2 regions of the Sporosarcina sp. YIM B06819 genome follow, and region 2 is predicted to be linked to the other one. Evidence: riboswitches for the same ligand, from Rfam matches in the RefSeq annotation. Region 2 holds a riboswitch; the other holds the start of a gene.

Evidence for each region. A riboswitch is a leader RNA that binds a small molecule or an ion and turns the genes downstream of it on or off. The one in region 2 is predicted to bind FMN.
Region 1: another riboswitch for FMN. It lies ahead of R2B72_RS13975 (ECF transporter S component); the one in region 2 lies ahead of ribD (bifunctional diaminohydroxyphosphoribosylaminopyrimidine deaminase/5-amino-6-(5-phosphoribosylamino)uracil reductase RibD).

The regions. Positions count from the first base shown of each region.
Region 1 covers NZ_JAWLIQ010000020.1:64,447-72,572, forward strand. The annotation lists gene ccsB (c-type cytochrome biogenesis protein CcsB) at 1-718, shown strand, start outside; gene R2B72_RS13955 (response regulator transcription factor) at 1,063-1,782, shown strand; gene R2B72_RS13960 (ATP-binding protein) at 1,775-3,559, shown strand; gene sigX (RNA polymerase sigma factor SigX) at 3,605-4,147, shown strand; gene R2B72_RS13970 (hypothetical protein) at 4,134-5,135, shown strand; FMN riboswitch at 5,217-5,349, shown strand; gene R2B72_RS13975 (ECF transporter S component) at 5,557-6,138, shown strand; gene R2B72_RS13980 (ferredoxin) at 6,360-6,611, opposite strand; gene R2B72_RS13985 (helix-turn-helix domain-containing protein) at 6,721-7,764, shown strand; partial or broken gene R2B72_RS13990 (transposase) at 7,870-8,126, shown strand, end outside.
Region 2 covers NZ_JAWLIQ010000001.1:44,797-52,922, reverse strand. The annotation lists gene R2B72_RS00285 (ASCH domain-containing protein) at 1-188, opposite strand, end outside; gene ribE (6,7-dimethyl-8-ribityllumazine synthase) at 428-892, opposite strand; gene R2B72_RS00275 (bifunctional 3,4-dihydroxy-2-butanone-4-phosphate synthase/GTP cyclohydrolase II) at 905-2,098, opposite strand; gene ribE (riboflavin synthase) at 2,112-2,762, opposite strand; gene ribD (bifunctional diaminohydroxyphosphoribosylaminopyrimidine deaminase/5-amino-6-(5-phosphoribosylamino)uracil reductase RibD) at 2,769-3,851, opposite strand; FMN riboswitch at 3,914-4,061, opposite strand; gene R2B72_RS00260 (glycine betaine ABC transporter substrate-binding protein) at 4,161-5,054, opposite strand; gene R2B72_RS00255 (proline/glycine betaine ABC transporter permease) at 5,057-5,905, opposite strand; gene R2B72_RS00250 (glycine betaine/L-proline ABC transporter ATP-binding protein) at 5,898-7,160, opposite strand; gene R2B72_RS00245 (GbsR/MarR family transcriptional regulator) at 7,377-7,913, shown strand.

The DNA of each region.
Region 1 (8,126 bases), on a different contig from region 2:
GGTTGCGGGACTTATTTTCTTATTGAAAAATGTGGATTTGACAAAAAAATCAAAACAACGTTTCTGGCTAGAAGTAGTTATGTTTACACTTATTCTTGTCATCGGTTTCGTAGTTTCCTCATCAACATTTAAACTAACAGGTTACGAAGCGCAATTCACATATATTGATAAAAATGAAATGCCTGCCAAGATGGTGTATAACTATCCACCACTTTTCGGTATGCATCAATATGAATCATTGACGCCAGATGCTATGACGCCATGGGCAGAAATGCCAGCCATTGTCAATGCGAAGACGCTAACGTCATTTGTTTGGTCGGTTGCAACGGGAATTGTTCTGTACGTAATTCTTAGGCTCATTTTCAGGCGTCCAATTGCAGCATTGTTCCAGCCTTTTGCTAAAAAGGCGAATTCTCAACTAATGGACGAAATTGGCTATCGTGCTGTTATCATTGGTTTTCCAGTCTTTTCACTTGGAGCACTTGTCTTCGCAATGATCTGGGCACATGAAGCGTGGTCCAGATTTTGGGGATGGGATCCGAAGGAAGTTTGGGCGCTTATTACTTGGTTATTTTACGCTGCATTCCTTCACGTGCGTCTATCACGCGGTTGGGAAGGCGAGAAATCAGCATGGCTTGCGGTTATCGGTTTCATCATTATTATGTTTAACTTGATCGCCGTGAACTTAATCATTGCAGGATTGCATTCATACGCTTAACCTACTGATCGAAGACTGCACGGTTGTTTACTAGACGCCGTGCAGTCTTTTTTGACTGAAATCAGTCAAAGCCTACGGCGGATGTCACAGATTTTTTGGGGTGCTTAAGAAGGCAGTCTAAGTACGCGACGTCTTAAAAGTGCCTTAATTTCTGCAAAGAACGCAGAAATACGGCAAATCGAACCCTTCACTGTTCGATTCCTCCCTGTAGGCCCCAAGCTCGAAAAATCTGGAATCAACTACGCCGAGGCGTAATTGATTAGTAGGATTATGCTTTGTGGTTTCTTTTTTATAGGGTGACTTGTACAATGGACATAGATGTATGTTGAAAGGGGTAATGAGTTGTGGAAGAAAAAGTGACATTATTAGTGGTAGATGACGAAGAGCGGATTCGTCGTCTGTTAAATATGTATCTTACGCGTGAAGGATACGAAATTGAAGAAGCAGTGGATGGGGCAGAAGCGCTTGAAAAAGCATTGACGTCACATTATGACTGTATCTTACTTGATTTAATGATGCCTGAAAAAGACGGCTTTGAAGTTTTGCAAGAACTACGGGAAAAGAAAATCTTGACACCGGTTATCATGCTAACAGCAAAAGGCGAGGAAGCTGATCGTGTAACTGGATTCGAATCGGGTGCCGATGACTACATAGTAAAACCATTCAGTCCACGTGAGGTGGTTCTACGGGTTAAAGCAATTCTCAGAAGGTCTGTGACGTTTCAAGGTACTACTTCAGCATCGTCATCAAAGGACCTTGTTGTCTTTCCACAGCTAACCATAGACAACGATGCGCATCGTGTCATGGCTGATGGCAATGAAGTGAATCTGACACCAAAAGAATACGAATTGCTTTATTTCCTGGCGAAATCACCAGATAAAGTATTCGATCGGGAGCAGTTGCTAAAAGAAGTCTGGCATTATGAATTTTTTGGGGATCTTCGTACAGTCGATACGCATGTCAAACGACTTCGCGAAAAGCTAAGCCGTGTTTCCGAACAGGCAGCCAAAATGATTGTTACCGTTTGGGGAGTTGGTTATAAGTTTGAGGTTCCTCATGAATAGAATATGGAATTCAATCGTCGGGAAGCTATGGGCAACCATATTGCTTCTCGTTTCCTTTGTCTTGTTTATTGTGACCGCGTTACTACTTGAGTTTCTGGATAATTTTCATACCCAACAAGCTGAAGTTTCTTTGAATAGGGATGCGACGACGATTGGGAAAATTGTTGTGGATCATGACAGTGAGTCTTCTATGCAACTTATTATCGAAGATATCCTTGGGGATGAAGCGGACGCTATGATTGTGGATTCCGAAGGGAAGATTATGTACTCTTTCCAACAAGGATTGAACAAGGAGAAAATTGAAAATAAAATCCTATCCGATGCTATATTTTCATCGACCAACCGGGTAGACAAACAAGTCGTGAAAGAAATGATTCTCCCTTCTATTACGAAAGATGGCGTCATGGAACAATATCTTGTACTCGCCTATCCATTTGAAGTGGAACAAAAAATGGCTGGTTCGGTAATTATCTATCAAAGTTTGGAAGCTGTCCATAGGGCGACGAAGGAAACAACAAATATCGTATTCTTGTCTGCGTTTATTGCCTTTATTTTAACAACCGTTTTTGCTTTTTTCTTATCGACAAGAATTACCTCACCTTTAAGGGGCATGAGGCAGGCTGCGTTTGAACTATCGAAAGGGAATTTTGATACGCAATTGCCTGCTGTGCAAAATGACGAAATTGGTCAGCTTGCAACCGCATTTAATCAGATGGGGCGGCAGCTTAAGTATCATGTAGAATTGATTAATCAGGAAAAGGAACAACTTTCAAGTATTTTAACGTCTATGACGGATGTGGTTATTACCTTTAATCGCGATTACACGATTTTATTAAGTAACCCACAGGCAGAACGTTTATTGCAGAACTGGTACTTTAAAAATGGGGAACAAGAAGAGAAAAACACGATTCCTCCAGAAATATTTCATATGCTTGATCATGTGATTACATTTGCTGAAGAAGTAGAGGACGAATTGGAGCTAGGGGGACGTTTTTATGCTGTTTCCATTAGTCCTCTATATAGTGGTAGCGATATTCGGGGCGCGGTTGCGGTCCTCCGTGATATGACGGATCAGCATAAGCTTGATAAGCTCCGTTCGGATTTCATTGCCAATGTGTCGCATGAACTGCGGACACCTATCTCGATGCTTCAAGGGTACAGTGAAGCGATTATAGACGGCGTTACGACCAATGACGAAGAGCGTAATGAGATGGTGCAAATTATTCATGACGAATCGAAACGAATGGGTAGACTTGTGACAGATTTGCTTGACTTGGCTAGGATGGAATCGGGTCATATGCGACTCTACAAAGATGATGTGTTGATGATCCCCTTCCTTGATCGGATTGTCAATAAATTCATGCAAGTTGCACGTGATGCTAATGTGGAGTTGTCATTTCATTTTCCTAAAGATGAGGAAATCGTTTCAAATGTCGATGAAGATCGGATTGAGCAAGTGTTTACGAATTTAATCGACAATGCGATTCGTCATACGCCTGATGGAGGGAATGTTACATTACGTATCGAGAAGTATGTAGATACGATTGAAATGACGGTGACGGATACCGGTGTTGGTATACCGGAAGAAGATCTGCCGTATATTTTTGAGCGTTTTTATAAAGCGGATAAAGCAAGAACAAGAGGCAAGGGCGGAACGGGCTTAGGTCTGGCGATTGCAAAAAATATTATTGATTCGCATAGCGGAGTTATTACAGCTAGCAATGGGCAAAACAGTGGTACCATCTTTAGATGTACACTTCCTTTGAAAAAGTTGTAACTATTTCGTTCGAACAACGACTAATGTATAGAACGGGGGTATTTCATGGACGACTCCGTTTTCCACCGACTCTATGAGCAATACCATCAAGATGTGTTCAAGTTTCTCATCTATTTGACGAGAGATCGTGATCAAGCTGAGGATCTCGTGCATGAAGTGTACGTGAGGGTATTGCGAGCATACGGCGGTTTTGAAGGGAAAAGTTCTGAAAAGACATGGCTTTTTTCCATTGCGAAAAATGTTGCGATTGACCATTTCAGAAAAAACGCTGTCCGTAAAAAGCACCTGTTCGATAAATTCGACTGGGAAAAAAGTGAGCTTGTGTCAACGGGTGTGTTACCGGAAGAACTAGTAACACTTAGCGAAGAGATGAAAGAGCTATTGCAGGCACTGAATACATGTACAGGAGATCAGAAAATGGTTATCACTATGCGGTATTTCCAGGATCTGTCCATAGCCGAAACAGCCGAAATTCTTAGCTGGACAGAAGGTAAAGTAAAGACTACACAACATAGGGCAATCAAAGCACTGCAAAAGAAATTGAATGCTCTTTCGACAGAAGGGGGGGAACTAGATGACCGACAATAAATGGGACGACAGCAAGATTGACAACCTTCTTGGCAGTATGCCGGATATACGAGATGAGCGCCTGAAGTCGGACATATTGATGCGGCTACAACAAGACGAAAGATTGCATCACCCCCGTCGTAATAACGTAAAGAAATGGATGCCGGCCTTAGTGGCGGTAGCAGCACTGTTGATGTTCAGCTTGGTCATTCCTTCAATGTTGCAGCACAATGATAGCGCGATGGACAAAGCGATTGAGCCTGCTTCGATGAAAATGAAACAATCAGAGACCTCGATGGATAGCGAGGAACAAGCAGATGTTGCAACCGCAGATGCTGGGGCTAGCGCAGAAACTTTCAATATAGCAACGGCGAGGATGCTCCCAGAAAATCATGTCCTCTTACAAGAGGAATTACAAGGATTTCAACTGTTACAAATGAGGCTGGATGTAGATGCGAATACAGTCGTTCCTATGACGTTTTTGATTCCGAAAGAACAAATTGCTGCTGATTTTCCAGAAGGGGAACCAGACAGTGCAGCCCTTTTTAGACAGTATGCTGCTGACACCCCGGAGGCAGAACTTGGCTTTGTAGAGATGGAACCTGTTGCCAGTAACAGCCCACAACCTTATTACAAGACGGTAATGCCTTCAGGTCAACTCTATCTGACGCCCTATGAAACAGGAGATGCACTGACGGCGGAGGAGGCACTTCTAGCGATGAAGGAAGCGCAAAGTGACGTCGTTGAGGCGCTTATACCGGAGAATATTACGTATGCTATACAGGAACGAGAAGGCGTGGTCATTATCACGTTTACAGAGCCATTGGATTTATCCGCAATGGATCAAAGTGCAGCGAATGAAATGATAGAAGGATTCATGTTAACGGCGAATAACTTCAAAAAACGCGTACAGTTAGAAAACGTTATGCAAAACACCTTCTTACGCTACGATTTGACAACTGTATTACCAGAACCAGTAGGTGTAAATCCGACGTACTTTTTTGAATAGTAATCAAAAAAAACGCTTTGTAAACAAATGAGTTTACAAAGCGTTTTTTGCCGTATATACTAGTGTAGTAACAAAATATTGATTCATCTTCGGGGCAGGGTGCAATTCCCGACCGGCGGAAATGGAGAGTTTCTCTTCTTAGCCCGCGAGCTTAACAGCTGATTCTGGTGTGATTCCAGAGCCGACAGTATAGTCTGGATGGGAGAAGGTGAAGGTGCGGCCGTCTTTTTGTGTTGTCCACAAAAAGGGTGCTTATTTAAGTACGGGTTAAAAGAGAGGTTTTTCTTCTTTTTTACACCTCTATTTAACGATACCTTTTAACTCCCTAAGGCTTTATTAGCTTTGGGGATTTTTTGAAGACAACGATTGACGGAACGGCCTTTCCTCTTTTGAAGTGAATCGCAAAAGGAGAGAGGAACAAATGAATAACAAGAAATTACGCAAGATGATTCTCATTGCAATCCTTGGGAGCATTGGTACGGTGTTGATGCAATTCAACTTCCCACTGCCAGCATTACCAGGATTTTTGAAAATCGACTTCGGAGAAATCCCGGCGGTATTAGCCATTATGACAATGGGACCCGTTGCAGGTATAGGGGTCGAACTGATTAAAAATGTCATGCATTGGTTCATGTCAGGGAGTCCAACGGGTGTTCCAGTGGGCGAAATTGCGAACTTTACAACAGGTGTTTTATTCATCATGCCTGTCTATTTCATCCACAATAAATTCAAATCATCTAAAGGATTAGCTACCGGACTGATTGCAGGAACAGCTGCGATGGCATTGGGTATGAGTGTTTTGAATTATGCAGTATTCCTACCTATGTATACGTACTTCATGAACTTCCCTGAGATGGCAGGTAGTGAGCTATCGACATTTATCGTTTTAGGGATTCTACCTTTTAACCTTATTAAAGGCGTAATGCTCATGGTCATCACACTATTGCTATTCAAGAGCTTGAACAAATGGATTGCTAAACAACGAACTCAATTAATGGCGTGACATCCGCCCAAGGCTTTATCAGGGAGGAATTGAACTTCATTCCTCCTCATTCAGCTGGAGCTGAATCCGGATCATAGCGTCACAATTTAGACATAAAGAAAGGCCGTCCTGAATAATTTCAGGACGGCCTTTCAACGTGCAAGAAAATCTGTGGCAATTGCCATTTGCCGGAGGCTTAAATTTCATTCAGCAGGGGGAACCCCTCCTGAATGAAATTTAAATTAGTCCTCGTATTTTAACGCATCGCCATCAAAAGGCGCATCAGCAATTTTGATTGAATCGGTCGGGCAACCATCAAATGCATCTTCTAAATCTTCTAGTAGTTCTTCTGGAACTTCCGTATTACCCATGTTATCATCTAGAATAACGTAAGCAATTCCCTCGTCATCGTAATCGTAAATGTCTGGAGCTGCTGCTCCGCAAGCGCCACATGCAATACATGTATCTTGATCAACAATTGTATATTTAGGCATAGTCTTTCTCTCCTCTTTTCTCCGTACAAACAATTTACTTCACATTCCATTCTAATGATATTAACAACAGTTTTCAACAAAAAGAATTTATTAATTGGAGGAATTCATCATGAATCTTTCTTTAATTCTATTAAGCATCATTCATAAGCTAGATGGTGAGCGGACGATTTATGCTGGTTTTCATCTATTGCGTGGCAAACGTTCGGGACAGACGTTACAGGATGTCGAATATTATGGCTTAAAAGCTTTCTTTGGCATTTTACCGAAATTAACGGTTGATCAATTTAATGAAGCGGCTACCTTATTGAAGAATTCTGGTTTTATTGCGACTAGGGATGATTCTTTTGTCAATATAACAGAACAGGGTCGTCAATTGGTAGCGACTTTACCTGCTTATGCATTTAATGGTTGGGATTATAGGGGGAGGGAAAATCTTTTTTTCGCGAGGTTGTCACTTATCGTACAGACAGTGTCGCATTTTAAAGAGGGACAACATGCTTTTATGCCTGTTCAAAAAGATTATGATAGCCAGTCCTTCGTGAAAACACTATTGCATCATCAGCCTATTAGTGATCCTGCATACGCCCGTTACATTGCCGAAGAGCTTAGGCTATGCATAGAGCGCAGTGGCATGGATAACGAGCAAAAAATCATTGTCAGCCATCGACTAAGTGGCTTCGGCTTAACGGGGTGGACGTGGGATCAGCTGGCGGAATATTTGAAACTAAACTCGTTCGCTGTCCGTTTGTTATTTATAGAAGGTTTACATAGAATGCTGGCCGTTATTGAACAATCTTCTGATTTGTCTTTTTTACGCAAAATAGCTGACAACGTTAAAGTGACGACTTATTTGACCGATTCTTCTAGTAAGACCAAACTGCTTTTCGATCGTGGAATGTCAATTGAGGACATTGCGGCGGCTCGAAATTTGAAGTTGAGTACGATTGAAGATCATTTTGTCGAACTGTCGATTAATGATCCGCAATTTCCACTAACGCAGTTTGTTGCAGAGGCCGATGTAGAGGCTGTTGTTGCAAAAGTGGACGAACTGGAGACGCGTAGGCTTCGCTTATTGAAAGCTGAATTTGCATCGCTGTCTTATTTTCAACTTCGTCTCATTTTAGGTGCACGGACGGGGGGGGACAGCAGTTAAAAATATCTTATAAAAAGTTACGAGCGAACGTTTGTTTTCGTCTGTTGAAGGGTAAATAAACTAAAACCAGTTAATTCGTCTGTAAAGGAAGCGAGGTTTTAGTCAATGATTACGTCGATGAAAGTAATGTTAAAACCAAATAACAAGCAGCTTTCAAAACTATTTCAATTCGCGGGAACAAGTCGATTTGCTTACAACTGGGCATTAGGTCAACAGCAAGAAAATTATAAAAGTGGTGGGAAGTTCCTATCAGATAATCAGTTAAGAAAACGTTTCACACAGTTGAAAAAGGAAGACAATTATCACTGGTTGACCACCATCAGCAATAACGTACCAAAGCAAGCGATAAAAGATGCTTGCGG
Region 2 (8,126 bases):
CCAAGTGTTTGTGAATAAAGTGCATCCACTTTAAACTCTTTGCCGTCCAACACCATAATTTCTCCAGGGTATGCATAAACACCATTGCGGCGTGTAGCTGTCTTTTCGCCGTTCAATACTTTTTGAACATCTTCCGGGATTGTTACTAGTCGTTCAATCGAACATGTTTTTTCAGGAAAACTAGTCATTAAAATCGCTCCTTCTATATTAGTACGTCTACCTTTATCATAACGATTTCCAATGATTTTTGCGACAATTCTGCGGTTGAAACCGCATCAATGTAGCAGAAGAACTATTTTCGGACACGTATCGTTCACATTTAGCCCACAAAAAGTTCACGCTCTTTAGCTTATAATTTCCGTAAGGGAAATTAGATTAAAAGGAAGGCTCAGCCTTTTAATTGAAGCTGAGCCAGTTCCGAATTTATTCACATTTGTTTCAACAAATTCGCCATTTCAATAGCAGCCGTTCCCGCATCCCAGCCTTTATTACCCGCTTTCGTTCCGGCACGCTCAATTGCTTGCTCGATTGTATCTGTTGTTAAGACACCAAAGATGACAGGAATACCTTCTTGCATATTGATGCTTGCAACTCCTTTAGCTACTTCACTGCACACATAATCGAAATGTGGTGTTGCGCCACGAATCACAGTCCCAAGTGTAATAACCGCATCATATTTACCCGAAGCAGCCATTTTCTTCGCAACAAGTGGAATTTCATAAGCACCTGGCACCCATGCAACTGCCATATCACTTTCAGCTACCCCATGGCGGCGCAATGCATCTTGTGCGCCACCCAGTAATTTTCCCGTGATAAATTCATTAAATCTTGCAACGACAATCCCTACTTTAAGTCCCGTTCCGACTAAATGTCCTTCATAAATTGTACCCATTATTATTCCCCCTTAGCTATTTAATAAGTGTCCCATTTTATTTTTCTTTGTTTCCATATACGATTTATTCTCTACTTTAACAGGCAGTTCTATTTGAATACGCTCTGTTATTTCTAACCCATGCCCTGCTAGTCCAGCAATTTTACGTGGGTTGTTTGTCAGTAGATGAATAGATGTTAAGCCAAGATCTCGTAGTATTTGTGCACCAATACCATAATCCCGAAGATCATCGAAAAATCCTAATTTCTCATTGGCTTCAACCGTGTCAAAGCCTTCTTCCTGTAGCTTGTATGCCTTCATTTTATTAACAAGACCAATCCCTCGTCCCTCCTGCCGCATATAAAGCAGGACACCCCTTCCAGCTTTTTCAATCTGCGCAAGTGCAGCTTGAAGTTGCGGACCACAATCACAGCGACACGAGCCAAAGACGTCACCTGTTAAACATTCCGAGTGAACCCTAACAAGAACATTTTCAACGTTCTCAATATCTCCTTTTACTAAGGCCATATGCTCACGTCCAGTGACTGTTTCCACATATGTGACGGCTTTAAATTGACCAAAATCCGTTGGCAGCTGAACATCAACGATACGCTCAATCAATTTCTCATTTTCCCTACGATAAGCAATTAGTTCCTGTATCGTTAATATGACAAGGTCAAATCGATCTGCTATCTCTTTCAGCTGTGCTCCTCTGGCCATCGTTCCATCGGCATTCATAATTTCACATATGACGCCGACTGGTTCTACTTCCGCAAGTATCGCAAGGTCTACTGCCGCTTCCGTATGACCCGCCCGCTTCAAAACACCGCCTGGCTTCGCAATCAACGGAAATATATGTCCTGGTCTTCTAAAGTCAGATGGTTTCGCGCCATTTCCCAGCATCTTCAAAACGGTTTCTGAACGTTCGAATGCAGAAATTCCAGTATGACATTGCGAATGATCAACACTAATTGTGAACGCAGTCCCGTGCGCATCACTGTTATTTTCTGTCATAAGCCCAAGTTCGAGTTGTTTCGCTTTTTCCTCATCTATCGGTACACAGATTAGTCCTCGGCCTTCCGTTGCCATGAAGTTAATCATTTCAGGTGTAGCAAATTCACCAAGTGCAACAAAGTCTCCTTCATTTTCCCGGTCTTCATCATCAACAACAATAATTGCTTTTCCTTTTTTCAGTTCGTCGACTGCTTTTTCTACAGTGGTATACATCTACTTTGCCCCCTTAACTAAGGAATCCACTTGCAGCAAGAGTATCCATTGTTAAACCGCCAGTTGGATTCCCTTTGTTTATAGTCATTAGCCGTTCCATATATTTTGCGAGCATATCGCATTCTACGTTTACTCGATCCCCGGCCCGTTTTCTGCCAACGATTGAGTCCTCTTGCGTGACCGGGATAAGTGAGATGATAAAACTTTTTTGCCTCACTTCAAAGACAGTCAGTGACGTTCCATCTACGGTTACTGAACCTTTCGGGATAAAATACGTTAACAAGTCAGCTGCAACGCTAATCTCCATATAAATCGCATTTTCTTTTTGTCTAATCGAAACAATTTCACCTGTGCCATCCACATGTCCACTGACGAAATGACCACCAAAACGACCATTCGCCGCCATCGCACGCTCTAAATTAACTAGACTTCCCGTGCGCAAAGCTTGAAGTGTTGTTGCTTTTACAGTCTCCGGCATGACATCTGCTGTAAATTGGTTGCTTGAGAAGTCTGATACCGTCAAACAAACACCATTTACTGCGAGGCTATCCCCTTTTTTTACATCACTGAGCACTTTGCTACAACGAATTGATAGTTGCAATGAATTCGGTGATGACTTTACCGCTGAAATCGTGCCGATTTCTTCAATAATTCCAGTAAACAACTTTTGTCAATCCTCCTTCACGAACCTGGCGTGCAATCGGATATCATCCCCAATTTGTCGCACATCTAAAAAACGGAGGGATTCACTTTCCCCCATTAGGTTCCGTGTGTCGTCCATAAACAAAGAAGCACCGTTGCCAATCAGTTTCGGAGCCATATACAAATACAATTCATCTGCTAGACCTTCATTGATGAAACTGGAATGAACACGGCTGCCACCTTCGACGAACAACGTCATAATGCCTTTACTCGCCAGACGTTTTAATACTTCATCCAAAAAAGGTACATCTGCTGAAATCCTTTCAATGGAAACAAAAGGGTGTTCAAAAAAGACAGTTCTCGACTTTGGAGAATCGAGTGTAAAAATAATTGTTGCTGCAGCACCATCAGTAACGATATTTGCTGTTGTTGGCGTCCTTAGATGCCGATCTACAATAATTCGAATTGGATTCTTTCCACCATGGGGCAAACGGGTGGTGAGGAAAGGGTTATCGTGAAGTACGGTTTGTACGCCGACCAAAATTGCGTCATGGGTATGGCGGAGGTAATGGACATCGGTTCTTGCTGCATCCGAAGTAATCCATTTGCTGTCCCCAGTCTGCGTTGAAAGACGACCGTCGAGAGTTGCGGCGGCTTTCAAGGTGACATACGGCTTTCCGTATTTTATAAAATGAAAAAATGCTCGGTTCAACTGCTCTGCCTCTTCCTGTAAAATACCGGTGACAACTTCAATTCCGGCAGCTTTAAGAAGCCCGATTCCCGTTCCATTGACGGAAGGATTCGGATCGATGGACGCGACGAAAACACGGCGAATACCGCTCGTAATAATGAGATCTGTGCACGGAGGTGTTTTCCCTGTATGGGCACACGGTTCCAGTGTTACATAAAGATCTGCACCATAGGACTCTACACCAGCCATCATCAAAGCATGCACTTCAGCGTGTGGAGTTCCCGCTTTTAAGTGCGCACCTGTTCCGATAATCTGGCCATCTTTTACACAAACAGCACCGACAAGTGGATTCGGCGAAGTTTGTCCTTGTGCACTGCGCGCCAGATCAAGAGCAATTCTCATATAATGTTGAGGTTCCATCAGCATTCCCCCTTTCAATAGTTATGAAAGGGCAGAGCTAAATAAGCATCATACGTATAGTCAAACAGCTTCTCCCATCCAGACTTTAACTGTCGGTGCCGGATTTTCACCAGCTCCACCGCCTTCCAAAAAGGAAGGTCGGGTCACGGACTAACGAGCGATTGCTCGATCACCGCCGGTAAGGAATTTCACCTTGCCCCGAAGAGTTTTTCTAAAACGTACTACTGTTAAATTAACACACCACTTCAATTTAAGCAAAAAAGACTTAGTTCCGATTGAACGGAGCTAAGTCTTTACTAGGTTTCTAACCTAGTTCTTCAAATCTTCAATCGAGTCAATGTCCATATACTGTGGCACGACAAGACCGACTTTGACGCCTTCCATGTTAATGCCAAGTTCTTCGAATTTGCCTTCAAATTTATCGGCATATGTTTTATGCGTCAATGGTAACCATGCCGCAAGTGATGCATCTGCACTGCCATCTGCAACTGCAGTCCATAAAGGACCCGCTTCAACTTGCGTCAATGATACGTTATAACCCATTTCTTCCAATACTAATTTCATCACATTATGGCTAGCAATTTCACTATCCCATGCCACATAAGCTAGTTTGATTTTGTCGCCATCTACTTTGTTTACTCCCGCGGTCCACTCGGCTACTTTATCTGCATTGGCATCAATCCAGTTTTGCGCAGCAACCGCTTCTTTTTCGCCTTCTTGAATAGCAATCATCACTTCACCCATATCGGCTTCTGTCCAGTTGAATTGGGATAGAATTTGGTATGCTTCTGGTAAATCCTCAGCCAGTCCAAGTCTACCAATTGTACGAATTTGTTCTTCTCCGCCGTACACACCTTTCGGATCTTCAAGATATTTCAAATCGTATTGGGCAAATTTCCAATGTGGCGTCCAGCCTGTTACCACAATTGGCGCTTCTTTATCGTAGGCTTTTTTCAAAGCTGCCGTCATCGCTGCACTTGAACCTGTTACCAAGTCGTATTCATCCAAGCCATACTCTACAATCACTTTTTCAGTTGCTTCCATAATACCTGCGCCTGGATCAATTCCTGTAATTTTATAGTTCAGTGACTCGCCGACAGATTTTGTTGAATCCGTCCCTGCTTTTCCATCATCATTGCCACATGCTACAAGTCCAAGTGCTAATAGAGCTACTGCCCCAAGTCCAACTACTTTTTTCGTCAGTTTCATAATGAAGTTCCCCCTTGTTTTTTCTTGCCAGCTTGCTGTGTCACTCGGTCCAAAATAATGGCCACGATCACAATCGCTAGACCCGCTTCAAACCCAACACCCGTTTTTAATTGTGTAACAGCCCTGTATACTTCTTCACCAAGGCCCGGTGCCCCAACCATGGAAGCAATAACAACCATAGATAATGACAACATTATGCTTTGATTGACACCCGCCATAATGGTCGGTTTGGCTAGCGGAATTTGGACTTTCATTAATCGCTGCCATGTCGTCGAACCAAATGCTTCTGTTGCTTCAATTAAATCTTTCGGAACTTGCTCAATGCCAAGCATCGTCAAGCGAATCGTTGGTGGCATCGAGAATATAACCGATGCAACCACTCCCGGAACAACCCCAATATTGAAGAAGAAAATCGCTGGTAGCAAATACACAAATGCAGGCATCGTCTGCATAAGATCCAGAATAGGATTAATGATTTTACGCGCTCGTGCTTGCTGTGAGCCCCAAATACCCAGCGGAATGCCAATCACAATCGCTATCGTGACCGAAGTAACGACCAATGCTAACATCTGCAACATCGGATACCAATAGCCTAAATAATCGATGAACAATAAACCAATTAGCGACATCAATGCAATCCGCCGCGTGGAGATCAACCACGCTAGCAAGGAGAATAGAACGGCAAGCAGAATAGATGGCACCATATTTAGTCCTTCCACTGACCCTTCAACAATCCCCGCAAGTACATCTGAAATACCATCAAATACAGTGCCAAATGTAGTCACAAGCCAGTCGACCCCATTATCAATCCAATCCGCGAACGGTAGACGAGGTAAGTTATTCATTTGACTCCACCTCCAAGTCAGTTTTTTCGACGGAATCAACGACACCATCATTATTTATAAACTGATTGTCGCCCGCCAATGCACCAATCAGTGCACCACGAATAATAATTCCTTGTAGCTTGTTATCTTCATTGACCACTGCAACAGGTATCACTGCTGTGGAAACGATATCAAATAAATCTATCAGCAATGTATCTGCAGACATCATCGGTAAATCACAAATGAGAACTTCATGCAGTGTTTTACCTGATTCAGCCGCAGCTACAGCATCCTGTGCAGTTACTGCGCCTAATAGCCGATTCCCTTTGTCCACCACATAAATGGATGAAATCCCAAGACGTTTCATCAGTCGCAGCGCAACCCGTGCTCCCCGATCAACTTGAACTGTATCCGCTTTTTTCATAATGTGACCTGCCGTCAAGACCTTCGACAAATCTACATCTTCAACGAAACGTTCCACATATTCATTGGATGGGCTCATCAAGATTTCTTCAGGTGTCCCAATCTGAACGATTTCTCCGTCCTTCATCAGCGCAATCCGATCGCCTATACGCAATGCCTCATCCAAGTCATGGGTAATGAAGATAATCGTTTTGCCCATATCATTATGAAGTTGCAACAATTCATCTTGCATATCTTTTCGAATTAATGGATCAAGTGCACTAAACGCCTCATCCATTAATAAAATATCGGGCCCATTCGCTAACGCTCTTGCAAGACCTACACGCTGCTGCATTCCCCCACTTAATTGGTTCGGATACTGATCTTCATACCCTGCAAGACCAACAAGTTTCAGAGATTCTTTCGCCTTTTCCTGACGTTCGGCTTTCGCTACGCCTTGGATTTCTAGCCCGTATTCCGTATTTTCAAGAATCGTCTTATGCGGGAAGAGTGCAAAGTTTTGAAAAACCATACCAATTTTTTTACGCCTTACTTCACGAAGCTGTTCTTTATTCATCTTGACGATATCCTCACCGTCTAGCAAAATCGTGCCCATTGTCGGGTCAATCAAACGGTTCAGCAACCTGACGAGCGTTGATTTCCCACTACCGGACAACCCCATAATGACAAATATTTCACCCTCGTAGACATCAAAGGATGCTTTTTTCACACCGACTGTTGCACCAGTCGCTTTCAATATTTCGCTTTTCGTCTTTCCTTCATTGAGCAGCTGCGCGGCTCGCTTACTGTTTTTGCCGAAAATCTTAGTCGTGTTGTGCACTTCGATTTTTTTACTAACAATTGGATCACTCATGCGTACACTCCTTACATTTTTTAGAACTGATTAACATTTACTAGTATAGACCTAACTAAATAAAAATTCAACCGTTTAGACTAAGTTAATAGTTTGTACAGTAAAAACTGTACAAACAATAATTATTATAAATTGCTTTTTGCCAACGGATATAATACGCTAGAATAAAATAACTGGGTTGGTTTACGTATGCCGATGACAGTGGAGGGAAATTGCATGAACGGTAAAGAAAGACTTGAAAAAACGCGTGAACGGGTTATTGAATCCATCGCACAAAATATACATCTTTACGGCCTTACACCTTCTTCTGGAAGACAGTTTGGCACTATGTTTTTTCATAATGAGCCGTTGACATTAGATGAAATGACGGAAGAACTTGGGATGAGTAAAACGAGCATGAGCACTTCTGTACGGGCATTATCCGATTTAAAATTGGTCGAGCGCGCTTGGAAAAGAGGCGTCCGAAAAGATCTCTATCAGGTAACAGATGATTGGTATCAAAGCTTTATTGATTTATTTTCAATTAAGTGGAGAAAATCTGTTAACCAGCATTCCATCGCAGTTCGTAGGTCATTAGTCGAGCTAGAGGAATTAGTGGTAGACCCATCCATCAGCGAGGAAGTAAAAGAGCTGGCCCATATAGATATCGAGAAATTACAGTACATGCGTGATTACTACGAATGGCTCGACCGACTTGTCGATGCTTTTGAAGATCATGATATTTTTAATCTCGTACCGATTAAAAAACCATAAAGTAAAAGCCACTTCATCCGACTAAGTTAGTCTGGCGAAGTGGCTTTTGTATTTGGTGAATTAGCTTGTGCTTATAATTTCGCTCATCGCCATGACAGTTTCGGGGATTCTACTTACAGTTTTACCTTTTGCCATGACAGTCAAAGTTTTCACTTACAGTTTTGCCACTTTCACTGACAGTTTCAATAATCGACTTTATAGTTACACAAAGCA